One region of the Variovorax sp. 01T432 genome, then DNA from elsewhere that is predicted to be linked to it. Evidence: predicted binding sites of a transcription regulator. Region 1 holds the regulator's gene; each other region holds the start of a gene.
The links. Region 1 encodes sigma-54, which starts transcription at its own class of promoters, with help from an activator protein. Its sites were predicted from a motif close to TGGCANGNAANCTGCTTT; they were not measured.
Positions count from the first base shown of each region.

Region 2: the regulator sigma-54 is predicted to act here: its motif matches at 1,906-1,923, upstream of hmpA (NO-inducible flavohemoprotein).
Region 3: the regulator sigma-54 is predicted to act here: its motif matches at 1,938-1,955, upstream of AC1DNF_RS18705 (DUF1028 domain-containing protein).

Region 1 is NZ_JBFTPS010000070.1:14,407-17,678, forward strand. Features, by position in the region: gene lptB (LPS export ABC transporter ATP-binding protein) at 1-327, shown strand, start outside; gene AC1DNF_RS31870 (RNA polymerase factor sigma-54) at 437-2,026, shown strand; gene AC1DNF_RS31875 (sensor histidine kinase) at 2,051-3,272, opposite strand, start outside.
Region 2 is NZ_JBFTPS010000015.1:116,140-119,411, forward strand. Features, by position in the region: gene AC1DNF_RS14220 (NnrS family protein) at 1-668, opposite strand, end outside; gene hmpA (NO-inducible flavohemoprotein) at 683-1,870, opposite strand; gene norR (nitric oxide reductase transcriptional regulator NorR) at 2,017-3,272, shown strand, end outside.
Region 3 is NZ_JBFTPS010000024.1:6,178-9,449, forward strand. Features, by position in the region: gene AC1DNF_RS18690 (HsdM family class I SAM-dependent methyltransferase) at 1-684, opposite strand, end outside; gene AC1DNF_RS18695 (hypothetical protein) at 665-847, shown strand; gene AC1DNF_RS18700 (M14 family metallopeptidase) at 982-1,917, shown strand; gene AC1DNF_RS18705 (DUF1028 domain-containing protein) at 2,021-2,728, shown strand; gene AC1DNF_RS18710 (ABC transporter ATP-binding protein) at 2,742-3,272, shown strand, end outside.

The DNA.
Region 1 (3,272 bases):
TCCGCGCTCTCGCTGTCGGGTGGCGAGCGCCGGCGCGTCGAGATCGCGCGCGCCCTCGCCACACAACCGCGCTTCATCCTGCTCGACGAGCCCTTCGCCGGCATCGACCCGATCGCGGTGATCGAGATCCAGCGGATCATCAGTTTCCTGAAGGAACGCGGCATCGGCGTTCTCATCACCGACCACAATGTGCGTGAAACGCTGGGCATCTGCGATCACGCATTCATCATCAGCGACGGGCATGTGCTGGCACAAGGCACGCCTTCGGAGATCGTCGACAACGCCGAGGTGCGAAGGGTGTACCTGGGCGAACACTTCCGGATGTAATGTTGCTTACCCCCAGGCTCCGCACATCGTGCCTCGCCGACCCCCTGCCGGGGACGGGCCGGCCGCATCGCGCGGCCGTGTGCGGCGGCCTCACTTGTTGTCGTGCGCCATGAAGCAAGGTCTTTCGCTGCGCGTATCGCAGCATCTCGCCCTGACGCCGCAGCTTCAGCAGTCGATCCGGCTGCTGCAGCTGTCCACGCTCGAATTGAGCCAGGAAGTCGAGCAGATGCTCGACGACAACCCCTTCCTCGAGCGCACCGCCGAGGAAGCCACGCGCGAGGAATTCGGCCTGGAGTCGGCCGATGCGCCGGTGCGCGATGACGACCGCCTGGCCGAGGGCGAGGGCGAATTCAGCGCCGGGCCGTCGGCCTCCGTGGCCGAGGCCGCTGTCGCAAGCCCGGCCGAGACCGAGGCCGCCTCCACCACCGATACCGCCGACGGCGAACCCGACTGGGAAGGCGACGGCACCATCGACCTCGCGCCCGACGATACCGAATGGGGCGGCGACGCTCCCGCGCGTGCCAACAACCTCGGCGACGACGAGCGCACCGATGCGACCGAACTCGCGCGCAGCCAGGAATCGCTGCAGTCCTTCCTGCATCGCCAGGCGCTGGGCCTGCGCCTCAACGAGAACGACCGCGCCGCCCTGCGCTTCCTGATCGAATCCCTCAACGACGACGGCTACCTCGAAGACTCGCTGCCCGCCCTCGCCTCGGGCCTGGCGGGCGACGACAACGACCAGTTCGACGATCTGGTGCACCACTTCCAGGTCGCGCTCGGCTTGCTGCAAAGCCTGGAGCCGGTCGGCGTCGGCGCGCGCAACCTCGGCGAGTGCCTCAGCATCCAGCTGAGGGCCCTCGCCCACGAGGGCGAAAGCCCCGACGAGGCCCAGGTGCGCAAGACCGCCCTCGCGATCTGCAAACAGCCGATGGAGCTGCTCGCCCGGCGCGACTTCAAGCGCCTGGCCACGCTCACCCGCAGCAACGAGGAAGAAGTCCGCGCCGCCCTGCAACTCATCGCCCGGCTCGAACCCAAGCCGGGCCGCCGCTTCGTGGATGTCGAGCGCAACGTCGTCGTGCCGGACGTGATCGTCACGCGCGTAGGCAACGGCACCAACGCCAAGTTCCGCGTCATGCTCAATCCCGAGGTGATGCCCCGCCTGCGCGTGCACGACATCTATGCCGGCGCGCTCAGGCAGCACAAGGGCGAGGGCAGCCAGGCGCTGTCGCAGCGCCTGCAGGAGGCGCGCTGGTTCATCAAGAACATCCAGCAGCGCTTCGACACCATCCTGCGCGTGTCCAACGCCATCGTCGAGCGGCAGAAGAGCTTCTTCGTGCACGGCGAGCTGGCGATGCGTCCGCTGGTGCTGCGCGAGATCGCCGACGAGCTGGGCCTTCACGAGTCGACCATCAGCCGGGTGACCACCGCCAAGTACATGGCGACGCCCTACGGCACTGTCGAACTCAAGTATTTCTTCGGCTCCGCGCTCGGCACCGAGACCGGCGGCAACGCGTCGAGTACCGCGGTGCGCGCCTTGATCAAGCAGTTCGTGAGCGCCGAGGATCTCAAGAAGCCGCTGTCCGACAGCCAGCTCTCGGAGATGCTCAAGGAGCAAGGCATCGAATGCGCTCGCCGCACAGTGGCGAAGTACCGGGAAGCATTGCGCATCGCGCCAGCCAATCTGCGCAAGGCCCTCTAGGAGCGTCCGGCCGCAAGCCGCCGGTCAGACGCGCGCCAGCTGCAACACCGCACGCAGCGCGGCCGGCTGCACGGGCTTGCGCAGCGCGTGCCAGCCGCGCGCCTCGGCCAGCTGCCGTGTCGCTTCGTCGATGTCGGCCGACACCAGGGCGATCGCCAGTTCCGGCCTTTGCCGCTGCAGTTCGCGGGCCAGTGCGATGCCGTCGAGCGCGCCCGGCAGGCGGATGTCGCACAGTGCGAAGTCAATGGCGTGCAGGTCGGCCAGCGCGAGTGCCTCGGCCGCGCTTCCGTACACGCGCGGCCGCGCGTTCCACAGGCGCAGCAGCGCGGCGATGCTGTCGGCCACCACCGCGTTGTCTTCCACCACCAGCACGGCAAGCCCGGGGCGCAGCGGTCGTGATGCGTGCGTCGCGTGATCCATCGCATCCCCCGCCGGGGCTGCCACCGGCAGCACGGCAGCATGCACCGGCGCGGCCGGCAGCGTGAATCCGAATACCGAGCCCCGTCCGAGCCTCGAACGCAGCGTCACCTGCACGTCCAGCCGCTGCGCCAGGCGCCGCACGATCGCGAGGCCCAGCCCGTGGCCGCGTTGCAGATTGCGCTCCACGTTGCCCACCTGCTCGAAATCGCCGAACACGCGCTCCTGCGCGTCCGGCGCGATGCCGATGCCCGCGTCGCGCACTTCCACGCGCCAGCCGTTGCTGCGGCGCCGACAGGCCAGCAGCACGCGGCCGCGCGGCGTGAACTTGAGCGCGTTGTCCATCAGGTTGCCGAGAATGCGCCGCAGCGCCACGGCGTCGGTCCACGCCACCGCGCCGTCCGGGCAGCGCACCCGCACCCGGCCACCGCCGCCCTGGCGCGCGAATTCGTGCATCAAGGGTCCCAGGGCCACCGCGACCGGCGTGATGGGATCGGCCGCCGCCTCGATGCGCCCGATCTCCAGGAGCTGGTTGGTCAGCCCTTCGAGCGCCTGCTGCGCCCGCGAGAGCGAGGCGACCGTGTGCTGTACCGTCGCCATGTCCTCGCCGGCGTTCAACTGGTGGCGCAGCACCTCGGCCTGGAGACCCATCGCCATCACCGGCTGGCGAAGGTCATGGTTGGCCGCCGAGAAGAAGCGCAGGCGGTCGGCCTGCGCCTGCTGCGATTCGCGCAGTCCGGCCAGCGCCTGCTCGCGCAGCGTGCTCTCGTTGTGCCGCAGGCCGATGTTCTCCTCCAACTGGCGAGAACGCTCCGCCACCAGTTTCCAC
Region 2 (3,272 bases), on a different contig from region 1:
TGCCCGCTGCGCGTGTGCATCGGGATCTGCAGACCGGCCACCGCCCGCATGGCGAAGAAGGGAATGACGCGGCGCGCGACCAGCAGCGCGATCATCGCCATGCAGATCAGCCCGATGTCGAAGCGCCGCATCAGCAGCGTGTAGTCGCCGGCCAGTGCCGCCTTCAGGTAGAGGGCATCGGCCGCGCCCAGCGCCAGCAGCATCCAGGGCACGCCATAGTTGCGCTGGTTGCGGGACTTGTGGACCGCGCGCAGCAGCGCCGCCGCGGCCAGAATGAAGAAGGCCAGCTCGCAGGCCGCGGCCAGGAAGAACAGGGTCCGGCCTCCGGCCAGGAAGCCGAGCCGCGCGGCCAGCCACAGCATGCACAGCCCGGCGAGCGGCTTGCCGTGCAAGGGATTGATGCCCGTCCAGTTGGCGCCGGCCGTCAGCAGGAAGCCCACCGCGATGGTCGCGATGAAGCCCCACAGCATCTCGTGCGCATGCCACGCGATGCCCAGGAGCGGCTGGGCGATCCACTGGGGCGCGAAGACCCACAGCCCGATCGCGATCGCGGCCCAGCCGCACCCCGCCAGGTATAGCGGCCGAAAGGCCAGGCCGAGGAAGGCCTGCAGGCTGGCCTTCGCGCGTGGCGCCCTGGCGGGCTCCTGGATTCGCAACAGCTCGGCCATTCTTGCAGCCCCGCCTATTCCAGCGCCGAAGCCGGCCCGAAGAACTCGTAGCGCACCTGCGGGTCCGGGACGCCCAGCGCGCGCAGCGACTTGCGGACCTGCTTCATGAAGGGCTTGGGCCCGAGGAAGTACGCATCGATCTCGCTCGCCTTGCCGGGAAGCCACTGTGCAAGCTGTTGCGTGCTGACGCGGCCGACCGCGTGCGGTGCCTCGGCCCCGTCTTGCGGTGCTTCGTCATAGCAATAGAAGCGCTCCAGCTGCGGGTGCTTGCGCGCGAGCGCGTCGATCGTGTGGCGAAACGCATGCACGCCGCGGTCGCGGGCGAAGTGGATGAAGTGCACCAGCCGCGAGGTCTGCAGGGCGGCCTCCAGCATCGCCAGCGTCGGCGTGATGCCCACGCCGCCGCTGATCAGCACCAGGGGCCGGTCGGTATCGGCCAGCGTGAACATGCCCGAGGGCGGGAACACCTGGATCGAGCTTCCCACCTGCACGTCGTCATGCAGGTGGTTGGACGCGAGGCCGCCGTTCTCGCGCTTGACGCTGATGCGGTAGGTCTGACCGTTGGGCGCGGCGGAGAGCGAATAATTGCGGCGAATCTCCTGCCCGTCGACGAAGAGCCGCAGCCCGATGTACTGGCCCGGCTGGAAGTCGAGCACCGGCTTGCCGTCGGCCGGGGCCAGGTAGAAGGAGGTGATTTCTTCGCTCTCGGCCTCCTTGCGCGCGACCTTGAATTCGCGTTCGCCGCGCCAGCCGCCTGCGGCCTGCGCCTTGCTGTCATAGACCTGCTTCTCGGCGCCGATCAGCATGTCGGCCAGCTGCCCGTACGCGGCGGCCCAGGCCGCGATCACTTCGTCCGTCGCGACTTCCGCGCTGAGCACTTCCCGGATCGCCCGCAGCAGGCAGGCGCCGACGACGGGGTAGTGTTCCGGCAGGATCTGCAGCGAGACATGCTTGTTGACGATCTGCGCGGCGAGATCGCCGAGCGCTTCGAGCCGGTCGATGTTGCGCGCGTACATGAGCACGCCATTGGCGAGCGCGCGCGGCTGCTCGCCGCTGGCTTGGTTGGCCTGGTTGAAGAGGGGGCGCACCTCCGGATGCTCCCCCAGGAGAATCTTGTAGAAATGCGTGGTGAGCGCCTCGCCGCCGGTTTCGAGCAGCGGCACGGTGGCGGAAATGATGGACTTCTGTTGTCCTGTCAGCATTGAGAATCCTTGAAGCGGTGAATGACGAGTTATTCATTGCAATCGCCGTTCCAGGGGGCGCTTCTTGAAAGATCAATGGCTTAGCGGACGAAGATGTCAATGTGACACGGTTACCATGAGGTCATCATGACTCGATTCGTGTCGAAATGACGTCCCATCCTCTGCTCCAGGCGCTGGTCCCGCTGGTCGCCGACATTGCGCGCGAGCTGCCCGCGGCCGAACGCTATCGGCGCCTGCTGGAGGCCTTGCGCATCCTCCTGCCCTGCGATGCCGTGGCCCTGCTTCGCCTGGAAGAGGGCTGGCTTCTGCCCCTGGCCGTGGACGGCTTGAGCAGCGACACGCTGGGCCGGCGTTTCCGTGTCGAGGAGCATCCGCGCTTCGCGGCCTTGCTCGAGGCCGACGGGCCCATGCGCTTCCCGGCCGACAGCGCCTTGCCCGACCCCTACGACGGCCTGGTTGACGGCCTGGACGGCCATCTGCCGGTGCACGACTGCGTGGGCTGTGTCATCCATCTGGAGGAAAAGCCCTGGGGATTGTTGACGCTCGATGCGCTGACGCCGGGTCGCTTCTCCAGCGTCGACCTGGCCGCGCTGGAATCCTTCGGCAGCCTGGCCGCCGCCACCGTCAGCGTGGTGAATCGCATCGAGCAGCTCAAGTCGCGCGTGGAGCACGAGAGCCTTCGCGCCGAGGGCTACCGCCTGGCGGCGACGCCTCGCGAACGCACCCTGCTCGGGCGCAGCCCGGCGATGCGCCAGCTTCAAAAGGAGATCGAACTCGTCAGTGCCAGCGAACTGGCCGTGCTGATCCAGGGCGAGACCGGCGTCGGCAAGGAACTGGTCGCCGAGGCGCTGCACGCGGGCTCGTCCCGCGCGTCGCGGCCCATGATCAGCCTCAATTGCGCCGCGTTGCCCGACACCCTGGTCGAAAGCGAGCTCTTCGGCCATGTGAGGGGCGCGTTCACGGGTGCGGTCGCCGAGCGTCCCGGCAAGTTCGAGTTGGCCGACGGCGGCACGCTGTTCCTGGACGAAGTGGGCGAGCTGCCGCTGCAGGCGCAGGCCAAGCTGCTGCGCGTGCTGCAAAGCGGCCAGCTGCAGAGGCTTGGATCGGACCGCGAACACCGCGTCGACGTGCGCCTCATCGCCGCGAGCAACCGCAACCTGGCCGACGAAGTGCGGGCAGGGCGGCTGCGCGCGGATTTCTATCACCGCCTGAGCGTCTACCCGGTGCGCGTGCCGCCCCTGCGCGAGCGCGGGCGCGACATGCTGCTGCTCAGCGGCTTCTTCCTGGAGGAGAACCGCTCGCGGCTGGGCCTGGGCGGCCTGCGGCTGGACGCGAGCGCCCAGGCCGCGCTGCTCGCCTACGACTGGCCCGGCAATGTGCGCGAGCTGGAGCATCTGCTCGG
Region 3 (3,272 bases), on a different contig from region 1:
CAGCACGTTGCGCTGCAGGATGCGCACGTTGGACAGGCCGCGCAGCGTGAGGTTCATCGTCGCCAAGCGCACCATCTTCGGATCGACGTCGTTGCCGAAGAAGGTGCCCTGCTGCAAGGTGGCGCGCTGCTCGGGCGTGAGCAGGTCGCCGAAGCCGCGCCGCTGCCGCTTGCCTTCGACCTCGGCCTCGACGATGGCCGCTGGCGAGGAATTGGCGAGCCGCATGTGGTTGTAGGCCGCCACCAGGAAGCCGGCCGTGCCCGCGGCCGGGTCGTAGATGGTCTCGCCGACCTGGGGGTCCACCATGCCGGTGATGCCGCGGATGATGTGGCGCGGCGTGCGGAACTGGCCCAGCTCGCCGGCCTGCTTGATCTGCCGCAGCACGTGCTCGAAGAGGTCGCCCTTCGTGTCGGCGTCGGCCTCGTCCAGCCGCAGGCCGTCGACGAGGCGGATCACCTGCTCGAGCACCGTCGGCTCGTTGATGCCCAGGCGCGCGCCGAGCATGAAGTTGTGCGCCGCCGCCTCGCCGAGTTCGGTGAAGAAGGGGAAGACCTCGTCGCGCACGAAACGCGTCAGCACTTCGCCCTCCATGGCCCGGCTCCAGACCGACCAGCGGAACAGGCTGCGCGGGATGCTGGGGTTGCCGGCCGCCGCCTCCAGCACCTTGCCGCTCGTTCTCGGCATCGATGCCTTCGACGAGATAGAAGAAGAAAAGAAAGGCGAGCTGCTCGGCGTTGCTCACGGGGTCCGGTTAGCCGCCGCCAAAGAGGTAGTCGCGGATCTGGTCGATGGACCGTCGCATGTCAGCGGTCAGGGGCATGGGGCAAGGCGCGTGAATTGCTTGTGATGGTGGATCGCGAGTCTACGGGCCAAATCGGTGCTTCCATCGACCCCGGGTTACAGCCATGGCGCCGTTTTGCCGGCTGTAGGACACTCGTGGCCCGACTCGACAAACACACGCCCCGAAGCGAACAGATCCCCATGACCCAGAACCCGCCTCCACTCGAAGTGCTGCCGCGCGACCTTTCTTCTTACCGCCAGGGCAACACCGGTGTCGACTACGTGCACCGTTTCGAATCCGGCAAGCCGGGGCCGCATGTGCTGATCAATGCGCTGACCCATGGCAACGAGATCTGCGGCATGGTCGCCGCCACCCACCTGCTCGACACCGGCGTGCGTCCGAAGATCGGCACGCTGACGGTGAGCTTCGCGCACATCGAGGCGTACAACGCCTTCGACCCGGAGAAGCCCTTCGACAACCGCCAGATCGTCCACAACCTCAACCGCATCTGGTCCGACGAATGGCTCGACGGCCCCGAGGACAGCCCCGAACTGCGCCGCGCGCGCGAACTGCGCCCGGTGGTGGCCGCGGCCGATCACATCCTCGACATCCACTCGACCAGCCAGGACGTGGTGCCTTTCTGGGTCTACCCCGACTTCGCCCGCAATGCCGACGTGGCGCTGGCGATCGGGCTGCCCGCCGTGCATCTGGTCATGCCCAATGGCCTCGGCTCGGGCACGCCGCTGATCCAGCACGGCCTGCATGCCGGCGCCGATGCGCCGGGCGCGGCGATGGTGGTCGAGTGCGGGCAGCACTTCAAGCGCTCGGCCTCCGATCTGGCGACCGCGGTGACGATGCGTTTCCTCGCGCACTTCGGCCTGGTCGACAAGGATCCGGCAGCCGCCGCACCCCCGGCGCAGCGGCGGTTCCAGCTGCTGGAAACGCACATGGTCAAGTCCGCGGACTTCGCCTTCGTGCGCCCGCTGGTCGGCTTCGAGACCTTCGCCAAGGGCGAGCTGATCGCGACCAACGGCCCGGACGAGATCCGCGCGCCCTGCGACGACTGCACGATCTTCATGCCCACGCGCGCGCCGATCGTCGGGCGCGAAGCGGTGTACCTCACGAGGCCGATATGAGCGGGCGCCGCGCGGCCCCATGGCATGTCTCTTGCGACACGACACGCATGTCGTTCAACTCGAGATCAGCCGTGGGCCTCCGGTCGGAATCCGTGGCGTCCCGATGACCTGGTCGATCCTGGCACGCGATGGCCAGGGGCATCTCGGTGTGGCGATCGCCAGCCGCTTCTTCGCCGTGGGCGCGCTGTGCGTGCACACGCGCAGGGGCGTGGGCGCCCTGGCCACGCAGGCCCTGATGAACCCCTTGTACGGAAGTGCCGGCCTTGCGCTGCTGGAGGCCGGCCACTCCGCGGACGAGGCGGTGAAGACGCTCGTCGGCGGCGACGCGGGCCGCGCCCATCGCCAGCTGCACATGCTGCCGGCCTCGGGCCCGGCGGCGGCTTCCACCGGGGCGTCCTGCATCGACTGGTGCGGCCACCGGGTGTTGGAAGACTTCAGCGTGGCGGGCAACATGCTCGCCGGACCGCAGGTGATCGAGGCGACGGCCCAGGCCTACCTCGAAGCGCAGGGGCTGCCCCTGGCCGAGCGCCTGCTCGCCGCGATGGCCGCGGGTGAAGCCGCGGGCGGCGACAAGCGCGGCAAGCAGGCGGCGGCGCTGCGCATCCATGCGGACGAGGACTACCCCCAGCTCGACATCCGTGTCGACGACCACGAGGAGCCGATCCTCGAGCTGCAACGCCTCCATGCCAAGAGTCTCGAACGCTACCAGCCCTTCATGGCCTGCCTGGCCGGGCGCCACGATGCCGTGGGCCTGACCGACCGCGCCGAGATCGAGGCGCGCATCGAGCGCTTTCACGCCTCCCAACGATAGACGCGGAATCCGAATGACGGCATTGCTCGAGGTGCGCGACTTGCGCACGCATTTCACGACCGACGAGGGCGAGTTCCCGGCCGTCGACGGTGTCAGTTTCTCCGTCGAGGCCGGACGCACGCTCGCGATCGTGGGCGAGTCCGGCTGCGGCAAGAGCGTGACCTCGCTGTCGATCATGGGCCTGGTGCCGAATCCGCCCGGGCGCATCCGCGGCGGCTCCATCCGCTTCGAGGGCCGCGAGCTGGTCGGCGCCCCGAAGCGCGAGATGCAGGACCTGCGCGGCAACGGCATGGCGATGATCTTCCAGGAGCCGATGTCCTCGCTGAACCCGGTGTTCACCATCGGCGAGCAGATCGTCGAAGGCCTCATGCGGCACCGCAGGATCCATCGGGCCGAGGCCCGGGAGCGCGCGCTCGCGATGCTGGGCAAGGTGCGCATTCCGGCGCCCGAGCAGCGCTTTCACGAGCACCCGCACAAGCTCTCGGGCGGCATGCGGCAGCGCGCGATGATCGCGATGGCGCTGGCCTGCGAGCCGCGCCTGCTG